DNA from 3 places in the Pseudomonas sp. NPDC087336 genome. Region 2 is predicted to be linked to each of the others. Evidence: predicted binding sites of a transcription regulator. Region 2 holds the regulator's gene; each other region holds the start of a gene.
The links. The regulator sigma-54, encoded in region 2, starts transcription at its own class of promoters, with help from an activator protein. The targets are predictions, from matches to a motif close to ANTGGCATNNANNTTGCTNT.
Positions count from the first base shown of each region.

Region 1 (4,660 bases), on a different contig from region 2:
CAGCGCTGTCCAGATCGGAGTGCGCGGTCATGATAATCACTGGCAGCCGTGGGTGTTGCTCGCGAATCCGCGCCAGAAGGTCCAGGCCGCTGGCGCCGGGCATGCGGATGTCGGAGATGATAACGTCCGGCTGCTGGCGCGCCAGGCGGCTCATCACGCCATCGGCGCTGTCGAAGCTTTGCGTGGTCATGCCTTCCTGCTGCAAGGCTTTTTCCAGGACCCAACGGATAGAACGGTCGTCATCGACGATCCACACGGTTTCACTACGGCTCATGTCGATGTGGCTCCTTGTTCCAGTGGCAGAAAGATCGAGAAGGTGGTGTGGCCGGGGTGGCTGTCACATTCGATCAAGCCCTGGTGCTGGCTGATGATGTTCTGGGTAATGGCCAGGCCCAGCCCGGTACCGTCCGGACGGCCGCTGACCATGGGGAAAAAGATGGTTTCCTGAAGATCCGCAGGAATGCCTGGACCGTTGTCGATGATTTCGATCTTGGTCACCAGGCGATGGCGCACGTGGCCAATGGTGAACTGGCGCATGGCGCGGGTGCGCAGGCTGATGCGACCCAGGCGCAGCTCATTCTGGCTGCTGATGGCCTGCATCGCATTGCGCACGATGTTCAGCACGGCCTGGATCATTTGTTCGCGATCGATCAGGACGTCTGGAATGCTCGGGTCGTAGTCGCGCACCAAAGTGATGCAGCCCTGGCTTTCGGCCTCGACCAGGTGGCAGACGCGCTCCAGCACTTCATGAATGTTGCACATGGCCAGCGATGGCAGCTTGTTCGAGCCGAGCATGCGATCGACCAGGTTGCGCAGGCGGTCAGCCTCTTCAATGATGACATTGGTGTAGTCGCGCAGGCTTTCTTCCGGCAGCTCGCGCGCCAGCAGTTGTGCCGCGCCGCGAATACCGCCCAGCGGATTCTTGATTTCATGGGCCAGGCCGCGCACCAGCATCTTGCTGGTTTCCTGCTTTGAAAGCTGTGCTTCTTCCTTGGTGATGCGCAGCAAGCGGTCGCGAGGGTGGACTTCGAGCAGCAGCAGTGTGTCGCCGCCTGAAAGGATCGGTGTTACCGCGTAATCGACCGTCAGGGTCTGGCCGGTAAGGGCGGTGAGCATCGCTTCGCGCTTGGTGAACGGATGCGCCTGCTGTACCGCCTGGCGCAACGAATTCAGCGCCTCGGTGGACTCGGTAAACAGCTCGCTGATGAACTGCCCATGGCTGCGCTGGCCGCTAATGGCCAGGAGCATTTCCGCCGCGGGATTCATGTACTCAAGGCGCAATTCGGCGTTGAGCAGGATGGTGGCGGTGGTCAGGTTGTCGAGAAGCAGGCGATGCAGTGCGTCACTGATGGTCATTCAGGACCTCTTTTGGAGCAGGGCGCGCGCATGAATAACGCGCTGATGCGAGGAAAATGCAAAAACCAAACCAAGGCTCCGAAAAGAAGCGCTTAACCCCTGAAACAGGCGTTTGACGCTCGATTGCGTGGCGTTCTGCCAGCTTTCGCGGGTAGTTTCGAACCAAAATGGGCTGCAATGTGCGCGCGGTGCAACCATTCGCACCAATATAGTGCGCAAAGCTGAACGAGGTTGGAAGTCCTTCAGCGCTTGTGCACCCGCTGCAATGTGAAGGTGACGGTAGGGCTTTGCTGCACGATGGTTTCGCCACTGACGACCTGCACGGCGAGGCGGTGCGAGCCGCGGTCGATGTTCACCAATTGCAGGATCGGTACGTTGCCGGGTTGGCCATAAGGCTGTCCGTCCAGCAACAGCTGCAACAGATGCGGGCCTTGCAGGCGCGGTTCGATCATTACGGTGACAGTGAAGGTGCCGTTGTTGGCGCGCAGGGCTTCGGTGGTGGGCAGGCCGGTGAGTTCCAGTACGTTGTAGGCGATGCGTGGCTGGTCTTGTTCAGGGGTGGGTGTGGGAGATGCTTGTGTGGGCTGGGGCTGAACGCGGTTGAGCGGTGGCAGTTCGACCGGTTGCGCGGTGACGCCATCAGGGGGTTGATTGCTATACGCCGTGTTGCCTTGAGCGTCGGTGTACTTGTAGATCTGCGCTGTGGTGGGCAGGGCAATCAGCAGCAGGATGAGGAGAAAACCACGAGCCATGAAATCGACCGGAAACGAAAGCATAGGAGTGCAGCATAGGTCAGGGTGGTGGGTTGACCCAAATCGTCATCATTACAGGAAGCAAGATCAAAAAAGGCCTCCCGAAGGAGGCCTCTTTTTGTCACGCCGCGTGTCGCAGCGCTACCGGATTAGCAGCTGTAGTACAGCTCGTATTCCAGTGGGTGTACGAAGGTACGTACCTTGATTTCTTCTTCGCTTTTCAGGGCGATGTAAGCGTCGATGAAGTCGTCGCTGAAAACGCCGCCTTTGGTCAGGAACGCACGACCTTTGTCCAGCTCTTCCAGGGCTTCTTTCAGGCTGCCGCAAACTTGTGGGATCTCTTTCGCCTCTTCAGGCGGCAGGTCGTACAGGTTTTTGTCAGCTGCGTCGCCAGGGTGGATCTTGTTCTGGATGCCGTCCAGGCCAGCCATCAGCAGTGCGGCGAAGCACAGGTACGGGTTGGCAGCCGGATCCGGGAAGCGTGCTTCGATACGACGGGCTTTCGGGCTCGACACGTAAGGAATACGGATCGAAGCCGAGCGGTTGCGAGCCGAGTAGGCCAGCATTACCGGAGCTTCGAAGCCTGGAACCAGACGCTTGTAGGAGTTGGTCGCCGGGTTGGTGAAGCCGTTCAGGGCCTTACCGTGCTTGATGATGCCGCCGATGAAGTACAGGGCGGTATCGGACAGGCCGGCATAACCTTCGCCAGCGAAGGTGTTCTTGCCTTCTTTCCAGATCGACATGTGTACGTGCATACCCGAGCCGTTGTCGCCGTACAGAGGCTTAGGCATGAAGGTAGCGGTACGGCCGTAGGCATCGGCAACGTTGTGCACGACGTACTTCAGGGTTTGGGTTTCGTCGGCTTTCTTCACCAGGGTGTTGAACTTGACGCCGATTTCGTTCTGGCCGGCAGTTGCCACTTCGTGGTGGTGAACTTCGACGGTCAGACCCATTTCTTCCAGTGCGTTGCACATGGAGGTACGGATTTCGTGGTCGTGGTCGAACGGCGGAACCGGGAAGTAGCCGCCTTTGACGCCTGGACGGTGGCCTTTGTTGCCGCCTTCGATGTCCTGGTCGGACATCCAGGAACCTTGTTCGGAGTAGATCTTGAACATGGAGCCGGAAATGTCGGACTTGAACTTCACTTGGTCGAAGATGAAGAACTCTGGCTCTGGACCGGCGAACACGGTGTCACCGATACCGGTGGATTTCAGGTGCTCTTCGGCGCGCTTGGCGATCGCACGTGGGTCGCGGTCGTAGCCTTGCATGCTCGAAGGTTCGATGATGTCGCAGACCAGGATCAGGGTCGGCTCTTCGGTGAACGGGTCCAGAACAGCGGTGGAGTCGTCCGGCAGCAGGATCATGTCGGAGGCTTCGATGCCTTTCCAGCCAGCGATGGAGGAGCCGTCGAACATTTTACCGACTTCAAAGAAGTCATCGTCCAGCGCATCGCGAGCCGGCATGGTCACGTGGTGCTGAGTGCCCTTGGTGTCTGTGAAGCGCAGATCAATCCACTTGACGTCATGATCTTTGATGAGTTGAACCGACTTCGACATAGTGTCCTCCGGGTGGATTAGGGCTGGTAGTGGATGCCCTTAAATGTTTGTGATGCCGGCGCGAATACTCTGCCAAGGCAACCTGCCTCACAAGGGAGCAAATTGCATGCCAGTGCCCCACCATGGGTTTTTTGCCCCAATTTCACGCTTTTAGAGGTGCAAAAGGCTATAAAGCAGAAAATTGCGCCCCTTAATGTGGCGCCTAAATCTAAAATTGACCTGTTTTGGTGCGTGCAAAACCTTCTGCACATTAACTGGTTAAACCTTGAGCAATTTCCGCTATAATCCGCGCCCCCCTTTTTCGGCAGGCCTCGCGCGCGCTGTTTCCATGAAATTAATCGTAAAAGTCTTTCCAGAGATCACCATCAAGAGCCGCCCGGTACGGATGCGTTTCATCCGCCAGTTGGCCAAGAACATCCGTGCCGTGCTCCGTGACCTGGACCCGGCTGTGGTGGTGAACGGCGTGTGGGACAATCTCGAGCTGGAGACCCGCGTCAGCGACCCCAAGGCCCTGAAGGAGATGGGCGAGCGCCTGAGTTGCATGCCGGGTATCGCGCACTTCCTGCAAATCGACGAGTACCCGCTGGGTGATTTCGACGACATCGTCGAGAAGTGCAAGCAGCACTACGGTGATGCACTGGCCGGGAAGATTTTCTCGGTACGTTGCAAGCGCGCCGGCAAGCACCCATTTAGCTCCATAGACATCGAGAAATATGTCGGCAGCCAGTTGCGCCGTCAGTGCGGTGCCGCCGGAATCGACCTGAAAAAGCCTGAAATTGAAGTCCGCATCGAAGTTCGCGACCAACGGTTATTCGTGATCCACAGCCAGCACAACGGTATCGGTGGTTATCCGCTGGGTGCGCTGGAACAGACGCTGGTGCTGATGTCCGGTGGCTTCGATTCCACCGTCGCGGCCTACCAGATCATGCGTCGCGGCCTGATGGCGCATTTCTGCTTCTTCAACCTGGGTGGACGTGCCCACGAATTGGGCGTCAT
Region 1 is NZ_JBIUYA010000011.1:1,023-5,682, reverse strand. It holds gene ntrC (nitrogen regulation protein NR(I)) at 1-274, opposite strand, end outside; gene glnL (nitrogen regulation protein NR(II)) at 271-1,356, opposite strand; gene ACIO0C_RS13035 (DUF4124 domain-containing protein) at 1,599-2,108, opposite strand; gene glnA (type I glutamate--ammonia ligase) at 2,258-3,664, opposite strand; gene thiI (tRNA uracil 4-sulfurtransferase ThiI) at 3,993-4,660, shown strand, end outside.
Region 1: the regulator sigma-54 is predicted to act here: its motif matches at 3,759-3,778, upstream of glnA (type I glutamate--ammonia ligase).

Region 2 (4,660 bases):
CGGTGGCGGCTTCCGGGACCAGCAGCACAAACAGCAGGTCAACCGGGGCGCCGTCGATGGCGTCGAAATCGATGGGGGCATCCAAGTGCATCAAGGCGCTGATGGGTGCGTTGCAGCCCTTCAGGCGACAGTGGGGAATGGCGATGCCGTTGCCAAAACCGGTCGAGCCCAGTTTTTCACGGGCAATCAAAGCCTCGAAGACATCTTGCATCTCCAGATCCGGCACTTCGCGATGGATAAGGTTGGCAATTTGCTCGAGGGCTTTCTTTTTACTGCCGCCCGGCACGTTCACCAGGGAACGGCCGGGGGTCAGGATGCTTTCAAGTCGGATCATGGGTTGGGAGTGTTAACGACCCGTAGCGCCCTGGAGGAGGCTCTGGGTCTTTTCCTTATGCTTTTTGAGTTGTTTATCCAGCTTGTCGGTCAATGCGTCGATCGCCGCGTACATGTCGGTATGTTCCGCGTTGGCGACCACTTCATTGCCGGGAATATGCAGCGTGGCTTCGATTTTCTGCTTCAGCTTTTCGACCGTCATCGTGACCTGCACGTTAGTGATCTTGTCGAAATGTCGCTCCAATCGTTCGAGTTTTTCGCCGATGTAGGAGCGAAGAGGTTCGGTCACTTCCAGTTGGTGTCCACTGATGTTGACTTGCATACAGCTTCTCCTTCGTTGCCAGTGCATAAAGCGGCAGATCCAGATGATCTGCCACTGGAACGCTGTGGCGTGGCCCTACATCAACCGCTTGCGTTCGCTCGAAGGCGCGATCCCCAGGGATTCGCGGTACTTGGCGACGGTGCGGCGGGCCACCTGAATGCCTTGTGCCTCCAGTAAACCAGCGATCTTGCTGTCACTCAACGGCTTTTTCTGATTTTCCGCAGCTACCAGTTTTTTGATGATCGCGCGAATCGCCGTGGACGAGCATTCTCCGCCTTCGGAGGTGCTGACGTGGCTGGAGAAAAAGTATTTCAGTTCATAGATTCCCCGAGGGGTATGCATGAATTTCTGCGTGGTGACCCGTGAAATCGTCGACTCGTGCATGCCGACTGCTTCGGCGATGTCATGCAGGACCAATGGTTTCATCGCCTCGTCGCCGTACTCCAGGAAGCCGCGCTGATGCTCGACGATCTGCGTGGCCACTTTCATCAGGGTTTCGTTGCGGCTTTGCAGGCTCTTGATGAACCAGCGGGCTTCCTGCAGCTGATTGCGCATGAAGGTGTTGTCGGCGCTGGTGTCGGCACGGCGAACGAACCCTGCATACTGGGCGTTGACCCGCAGGCGAGGCACCGACTCCTGGTTGAGCTCCACCAGCCAGCGTTCGTTGTCCTTGCGCACGATCACGTCGGGAACCACGTATTCGGCTTCGGTCGACTCGATTTGCGAGCCCGGGCGCGGGTTGAGGCTCTGGACCAGTTCGATGACCTGGCGCAGTTCATCTTCCTTGAGCTTCATGCGGCGCATCAGCTGGCTGTAGTCGCGGCTACCGAGCAAGTCGATGTAGTCGGTGACCAGGCGCTTGGCTTCGGCCAGCCAAGGTGTCTTGGCGGTTAGCTGGCGCAATTGCAGCAGCAGGCATTCGCCCAGGTTGCGCGCACCGATACCGGCGGGTTCGAATTGCTGGATGCGGTGCAGGACGGCTTCGATTTCGTCCAGTTCGATGTCCAGTTCCGGATCGAAGGCTTCGAGGATTTCCTCCAGCGTCTCGTCCAGATAACCCTGGTTGTTGATGCAGTCGATCAGGGTCACGGCGATCAGGCGATCGGTGTCGGACATCGGTGCCAGGTTCAATTGCCACAACAGGTGGCTTTGCAGGCTCTCGCCGGCCGATGTGCGGGTGGTGAAATCCCACTCGTCGTCATCGTTGCTCGGCAGGCTGCTGGCACTGGTCTGGTAGACGTCTTCCCAGGCGGTGTCGACAGGCAGTTCATTGGGGATGCGCTCGTTCCAGTCGCCTTCCTCGATGTTATCGACGGTCGGGGCGCTTTCCTGGTATGAGGGTTCCTGGGTGTCGGTACTGGGCTGGTGTTCGGCGTTGTCGGCCAGTGGGTCGGAATTATCGAAGTCGTCGCCTTCTTCCTGGCGCTCGAGCATCGGATTGGACTCCAGGGCCTCCTGGATTTCCTGTTGCAGGTCCAGGGTCGACAATTGGAGCAGGCGGATGGCCTGTTGCAGCTGCGGTGTCATCGTCAGCTGCTGGCCCATTCTCAAGACTAGCGATGGTTTCATGGCAGGGGCTTAACACCTTATTCGCCGGCGCACATGCGCCATCCACTACAGGGCGCCGGAGCGCCAAACTTAAGCAAATTATATGCCCGAAACTGCGGCGTTTGCCTAGAGCGCTGTAACAATAAAAAAAGATTGATTTTTTATTGCGGCAAGCGCTCGGCCGACCCGCCGGACACCGCGATGCTTACAGGCGGAATTCATGCCCCAGGTACACTTCCTTCACCAGGTCATTGGCCAGGATGGTTTCAGCGTCGCCTTCGGCGATCAGTTGGCCATCGTTGACAATATAGGCGGTTTCGCAGATATCCAGGGTTTCACGGACGTTGTGGTCGGTGATCAGCACGCCGATCCCCTTCGCCTTGAGGTGGTGGATGATCTGCTTGATGTCGCCTACCGAGATCGGGTCCACGCCGGCGAATGGTTCGTCGAGCAGGATGAATTTCGGGTTGGTGGCCAGTGCCCGGGCGATTTCCACGCGGCGGCGCTCGCCACCTGACAGGCTCATGCCGAGGCTGTCGCGGATGTGGCTGATGTGGAACTCCTGCAGCAGGCTTTCCAGTTCCTTGCGGCGACCGGCCTTGTCGAGTTCCTTGCGGGTCTCGAGGATGGCCATGATGTTGTCGGCCACCGACAGTTTGCGGAAGATCGATGCTTCCTGCGGCAGATAACCGATACCCGCCTTGGCGCGACCGTGCATCGGCTGGTGACTGACGTCGAGGTCATCGATCAGCACGCGGCCCTGATCGGCCTGTACCAGGCCGACGATCATGTAGAAGCAGGTGGTCTTGCCGGCGCCGTTGGGGCCGAGCAGGCCGACGATCTGGCCGCTGTCGATGGACAGGCTGACGTCACGCACGACCTGGCGGCTCTTGTAGCTCTTGGCCAGATGCTGAGCTTTCAGAGTTGCCATTACTGCGCCTTTTGCTCGTCGGTTTTCTTTTTCGGCTGGATCACCATGTCTATGCGCGGACGCGACTCGGTCACCTTGCTGCCCGTGGCGCGACCGGCGCTGGCCAGTTTTTTCTCGGTGTCATAGACGATCTTCTCGCCCTGGGTGGTGTTGTTGTCCTTGTCGACGACCTTGGCCTTGTCGATCAGCACGACGCGGTTTTGCGTGGCGTGGTACTGGATGGTTACGCCCCAGCCTTGCACAGGCTTGGCGTCGCCTGCCGTTTGCAGTTGCTCGAAATAGGCCAGGTTGCCCACCGAGGTCACTACGTCGATGTCGCCATTGGGGGCGCGGGTCATGGTCACCTTGTTGCCGGTCACCTTCATCGAGCCCTGGGTGATGATCACATCGCCCGTATAGGTGGCTACGCCGTTCTTGTCGTCCAGTTGGGCATCGTCGGCCTGAATGCGGATTGGCTGCTGCTGATCGTCCGGCAGAGCCCAGGCGCTCACGCTTCCCAGTGCTGCGCCCAGACTGAGCAAAATAGGGAGGGTTTTAACGAGCCTCATACTGTCCTCTTACGTTCGATAGCAGGTGTATCCTGCTTTCTTTCAAATACGCCTTCATGCCCTTGCCGGTCGATACACCGCCAGCGCCGTCGATTCTAACGTCTTGCTCGGTCTGCGCATATTGCTGCTGCGGAAACACGGTCATGCGGGTGGTGGTGATCAGCGTCCTGCGGTTTTTCTCGTCGAAACGGGTAATGCGCACCGAATCGATCAGTTCGACCTGTGTGCCGTCCGGATTGACTTCGCCTTTTTCGCTCTGCACGTGCCACGGGAACTCGGTGCCGCGGAACATGTTCAGGTCGGGATTGGTCAGCAGCGTCACTTCGGTGGCTTTGAGGTGCTCGACCTTGTCCGACGTCATCTCGTATTGCAGCCTGCCGTCCGGCAGGAACTGCACGCTGTGGGCGTTGGTGGCGTAATAGTCGATCGCGCTCTCATCGACGTGCACTACCGGCTTGTCGAGAAAGCGTTCCGGGCTGATGTTCCAGTAGCCGACCGCGGCGAAAATCGCCGTGATGCTACCGAACAGCATAATGTTGCGAATCTTTTTACTTGGCATGATCTGGCTCACAGGTACGCGGCGTTGGCCTCATCGAGGCGGCCTTGGGCGCGCAGGATCAATTCGCAGAATTCACGTGCGGCACCTTCGCCACCGCGGGCTTGGGTGGTGCCGTGGGCGTGCTCGCGCACGAAACTGGCGGCGTTGGCCACCGCCATGCCCAGACCGACGCGGCGGATCACCGGCAGGTCCGGCAAATCGTCACCGAGATAGGCAACCTGCTCATAGCTTAGGCCGAGTTGCGCAAGAAGCTCGTCGAGTACCACCAGTTTGTCTTCGCGCCCCTGATACAGGTGGGGAATGCCGAGGTTCTTCGCGCGTCGTTCGACCACCGGGGTTTTGCGGCCGCTGATGATGGCGGTTTGCACGCCGGCCGCCATCAGCATCTTGATGCCCTGGCCGTCGAGGGTGTTGAACGT
Region 2 is NZ_JBIUYA010000014.1:87,195-91,854, forward strand. It holds gene ptsN (PTS IIA-like nitrogen regulatory protein PtsN) at 1-334, opposite strand, end outside; gene hpf (ribosome hibernation-promoting factor, HPF/YfiA family) at 347-655, opposite strand; gene ACIO0C_RS16090 (RNA polymerase factor sigma-54) at 731-2,224, opposite strand; gene lptB (LPS export ABC transporter ATP-binding protein) at 2,409-3,134, opposite strand; gene lptA (lipopolysaccharide transport periplasmic protein LptA) at 3,134-3,682, opposite strand; gene lptC (LPS export ABC transporter periplasmic protein LptC) at 3,669-4,241, opposite strand; gene ACIO0C_RS16110 (KdsC family phosphatase) at 4,250-4,660, opposite strand, start outside.

Region 3 (4,660 bases), on a different contig from region 2:
AAAGTGTTCGGCAATTTTTGCCAGTGCCGGCCGACCCGGTTCCACCACCCAGCGAGCGGCATGATCGGCATCGACCGCATGCACGCCCAGGTCGATAAAGTGTTGGGCCGCCGCACTTTTGCCGCTGCCGATGCCGCCGGTCAAGCCGAGAATCCAGGGTTTTTCCACAGGGGTATTCATTTCAGACCGACAAACTGCCAATAGAAGTCGGTTATTTGACCACCCCAGAGCAAGGCAATCCAGCCGGCAATGGCCAGATAGGGGCCGAAAGGGATGGGTGTCGATGTTTGTACCTTGCGCAGGCGCAGGTAAATCACGCCGATGATCGCGCCCACCAGGGATGACAGGACGATCGTCAGTGGCAGGATCTGCCAACCGCCCCAGGCGCCAAACATCGCCAGCAGCTTGAAGTCGCCATGCCCCATGCCGTCCTTGCCGGTGAGCAGCTTGAACACCCAGAACACCGTGCACAGCGCCATGTAGCCGGCAATGGCGCCCCACAACGCCTCAGGTAATGTCACGAACAGGGCGAAGCTGTTGACGATCAGCCCCAGCCACATCAGCGGCAGCACCAGTACATCCGGCAGCAGTTGATGCTCGGCGTCGATCAGGCTCATGGCCAGCAAGCCCCAGGTCAGGAGCATCGCCATGCCGGCTTGCCAGCCGAAGCCGAAGTGCCAGGCAATGAACGCCGACAGGAGGGCGCAGACCAGCTCGGTCAATGGATAGCGTTTGCTGATCGGCGTCGCGCAGGCCGAACAGCGCCCGCGCAGGAACAGGAAGCTGAACACTGGAATGTTTTCCCAGGCACGAATCCGGTGGCCGCAATGTGGGCACTGGGAGTGCGGCAGCATCAGATTGTAGGTCGGCAACGGCGTTTCGTCGGGCAACCCGAGGATCTCATGGGCCTGCACGCGCCAGTCGCGCTCGAGCATTTTCGGCAGGCGCCACACCAGAACATTGAGGAAGCTGCCAACCAGCAGGCCGACTACCCCGGCGATGACGACGAAAGCCAGCGGGAAGTGGGTCAGAATTTCGTTCAAGGGCATGTCAGATCGCTGAGCCGAGTTGGAAGATGGGCAGGTACATCGCGACCACCAGGCCGCCGACAATAACACCCAGCACCACCATGATGAACGGTTCCATCAGGCTGGTGAGGTTGTCGACCATATTGTCGACCTCGTCCTCGTAGAAACCGGCGACCTTGTCCAGCATGTCGTCGAGTGCGCCAGACTCCTCGCCAATGGCGGTCATCTGCACGGCCATGTTCGGGAAAACACCGGAAGTGCGCATGGAAAAATTCAGCTGCATGCCGGTCGCAACGTCCTGCCGGATGCGCAACACCGCGCGTTTGAACACGATGTTGCCGGTGGCGCCGGCCACCGACTCCAGGGCGTCGACCAGCGGTACGCCGGCGGCGAAGGTCGTCGACAGCGTGCGAGCGAAACGGGCCACCGCGGACTTGTACATCAAGGTGCCTATCAAAGGCAGTTTCAGCAGCCAGGTGTCCGTTCGGTCGCGAAAACCTTGCGAGGTTTTCAGGGCGCGGCGCACAGCCAGAGCAGCCGCAATGACTGCGCCCAGCAACATCCACCACCACGCTTGCATGAACTGCGACAGGTCGATGACCATCAAGGTGAAGCCCGGCAATTGAGCACCAAAACCCTTGAACACCGATTCGAATTGCGGCACCACCTTGATCAGCAGGATGCCGGTCACGATGATCGCGACGCACACGACGATCAGCGGGTAGGTCATGGCTTTTTTGATCTTCGCCTTGAGACTTTCACTTTTTTCCTTGTAGGTCGCCACCCGTTCCAGCAGGGTGTCCAGCGCGCCGGCCTGCTCCCCGGCGTCCACCAGGTTGCAGTACAACTCATCGAAGTATTGCGGTTTTTTGCGCAGGGCCGCGGCGAAGCTGTTGCCCGCTGCCACTTCCTGCTTCACCTCATCGACCAGCTTGCGCATGGCCGGGTTGTCGAAGCCTTCACCGATGATGTCGAACGACTGCAACAACGGCACGCCGGCCTTCATCATGGTCGCCATCTGCCGGGTGAAGAGGGCAATGTCCTGGGCCTTGATGCGTTTGCCGAGATTGAAAATCGACGTGGTTTTCCTGCGCACCTTGCCAGGATTGATGCCTTGCTTGCGCAATTGCGCCTTGATCAGCGCCGGGTTTTGACCGCTCAACTCGCCCGTCACCTTCGTGCCTTTCCTGTCTGTACCTTCCCAGGTGTACACGCTGGTTCTTGCTGCCTTGACTGCCATGTTCAGTCCTTGCTGACCCGTTATAACGCCGTTGCATTGATCGCAACCGACCCTCATAGATCGTGAATGTGCCGATGCGTTCCTCGGGATACCGGGTACAAGGCATTCAAGACTTATAGCCTAGTCAATTGGTGGAGCCAAACCAGCGCTCTTGAGGTGACGAAAAGTGTCAGATTGTGCGGTTCCTGAGGGTAAAAGGGAGCTTTGTGGCGACCGTGCACCCCGGGAACAGGGCGCCACGGGCTTGGCATGGGCTGTGCTGCAGACGGTGCAGATCATGAGATTTCGACTCATGCACGGAGGCTGTCATTGAACAATCAAAAAGGTTTTACCCTGATCGAGTTACTGATAGTGGTGGCGATCATCGGGATTCTGGCGACGTTTGCGCTCCCTGCTTACTCCAAGTACCAGGCGCGGGCCAAGGTCACGGCCGGGTTGGCCGAGATTTCAGCATTGAAGGTGCCGTTTGAAGATCTGATGAACCAGGGGACGGACCCGGATCTGGCGCAGGTGGGCGGTTCCGCCAGCACGTCCAACTGCACCATGACCGCAGCGGGCAAAGCTGCCGAGGGTACGGGCACGATTGGTTGCACAATCCTCAATGCTCCGGCGCAGGTGCTGAATAAAACCATTACCCTGACGCGCTCATTGACTGGCTGGGCGTGCACCACCGGTGTCGACCAGGACTACGCGCCGAAAGGCTGCACGGGCGTTGCGCCGAAAGCTTGATCCATTGGTTTATTGCCTGATACCCCGCCGCTGCGGGGTATTTTTTGCTCGCTGTTCAGAAACATCGACTCATTGAGAAAACTTCCAAAAATTCATGGCCTTAGGCCTTCTTCAAAACCCGCAACTTGCATGTCGATAATGTCCAACTCATGCATTTTGCATGATTGTGAAAAATGACTGTTTTTCTAACTTATTGATTTATAAGAAATTAATGTTTGTTTCAAAGTTGGCACAGCGTTCGCAATATCTCTGGTAACCCTGCTGACAGATCACCCAGCAGACTTTCCAGAAAAACAGGAGTTACTCGTATGAAGAAGTTCGCTATTGCTGCCGCTACTGCTACCGCGCTGACCCTGACCATGGCCAACGCTGCGTTTGCCCAGACTCAGGCCACACAAGCACCGATGATGCTGGCCGCCGGTGAAATGACCGAAGCGAAAGAGGATGTTTCCGATACCTGGATCACTACCAAAGTCAAATCAGACCTGGTCACCGAAAAAGGCATTCCAGGTACCGATATCAAAGTGGAAACCAACAAGGGTGTTGTGTCCCTGTCGTCCACCGTTGCAGTAACGGACGCTCAGAAATCCACTGCGGTGGCCATCACCAAGAAAATCAAAGGCGTCAAGGCAGTCTCCGCTGACGGCCTCAAAGCCGAGTAAGGCAAGACTTCTCGCCTGGACTGGGAGAAGGCGCGGCAGGCGGGCTGAGTCATACGTCTGCCGCAACTTAGAAGTTCATGCGACCGGCCACAAGGACGTGGCCATTACAGGCCCTGGCATTCGTGTCGGGGCCTGTTCTATTTAAAGCAAAAGATCGCAGCCTGCGATCTTTTGACGTTTAGTTCACTCGGCGTCCAGATGCAGTGGCGTAACGACCTTGCCGTCTTTTTCCGCTTCGCCCAACTGGGCATCGATGAAGTACACGCGGTCGTCGGCGAGCTGGCCCTTGTCGACCAGGTAATCCTTGATGCTGCTGGCGCGTTCCTGACCCAGCTCACGCAATAACACTTCGCTGGAGCTCCAGAACTGGATCACGTCCGCACGCATTTTCGCGGTGCGTTCTTCTTTGCCCAGGTCTTTCCATTCGGCAGGTGGCTGGACCTTCAGGCGTGTGCGGTAGATCCCTTCCAGCAACGGGCCTTTCTCGCTGTCGGGCACCTCCAGCAAGGCAGCCTTCGCCGGCACCTTGTCGCCACGGCGCTGGAGCATTTTGTAGTAGTTGTACTGGTATTCCCGTTCCAGGCGTTGCTCGGCGATCAGCGGGCCGTCACTGCTCTTGGCGGCGGTGCCTTCGATTTCCAGGCGTAGGGCCGGACGTTCCTTGAGGGCCTGGGACAGTTTGACCAGTGCCGCTTCGGCGTCCTTGTTCAGGTCGCTCGAGCCCGGGGCGAATGACACGGTACCCAGGTCTTGCGAACCACCACCGGCCACCAGGCCGCCAATGAGCTTGAACGGCGCGGCGGCGGCCTTGACGATCAGGTTGCGCAGGGTCTGCCAGACAATCGGCATCACGCTGAACTGCGGGTTATTCAGGTCGCCGCTCACCGGCAGTTCGATGGAAATCTTGCCATCGACATCCTTGAGCAAGGCGATGGCCAGTTTCAGTGGCAGGCTCACGGCATCCGGGCTGTCGACTTTTTCGCCCAGTTGCAACTGCTCGA
Region 3 is NZ_JBIUYA010000022.1:73,875-78,534, forward strand. It holds gene coaE (dephospho-CoA kinase) at 1-180, opposite strand, end outside; gene ACIO0C_RS21380 (prepilin peptidase) at 177-1,049, opposite strand; gene ACIO0C_RS21385 (type II secretion system F family protein) at 1,051-2,268, opposite strand; gene ACIO0C_RS21390 (pilin) at 2,578-2,997, shown strand; gene ACIO0C_RS21395 (BON domain-containing protein) at 3,306-3,659, shown strand; gene ACIO0C_RS21400 (DUF748 domain-containing protein) at 3,843-4,660, opposite strand, start outside.
Region 3: the regulator sigma-54 is predicted to act here: its motif matches at 2,512-2,531, upstream of ACIO0C_RS21390 (pilin).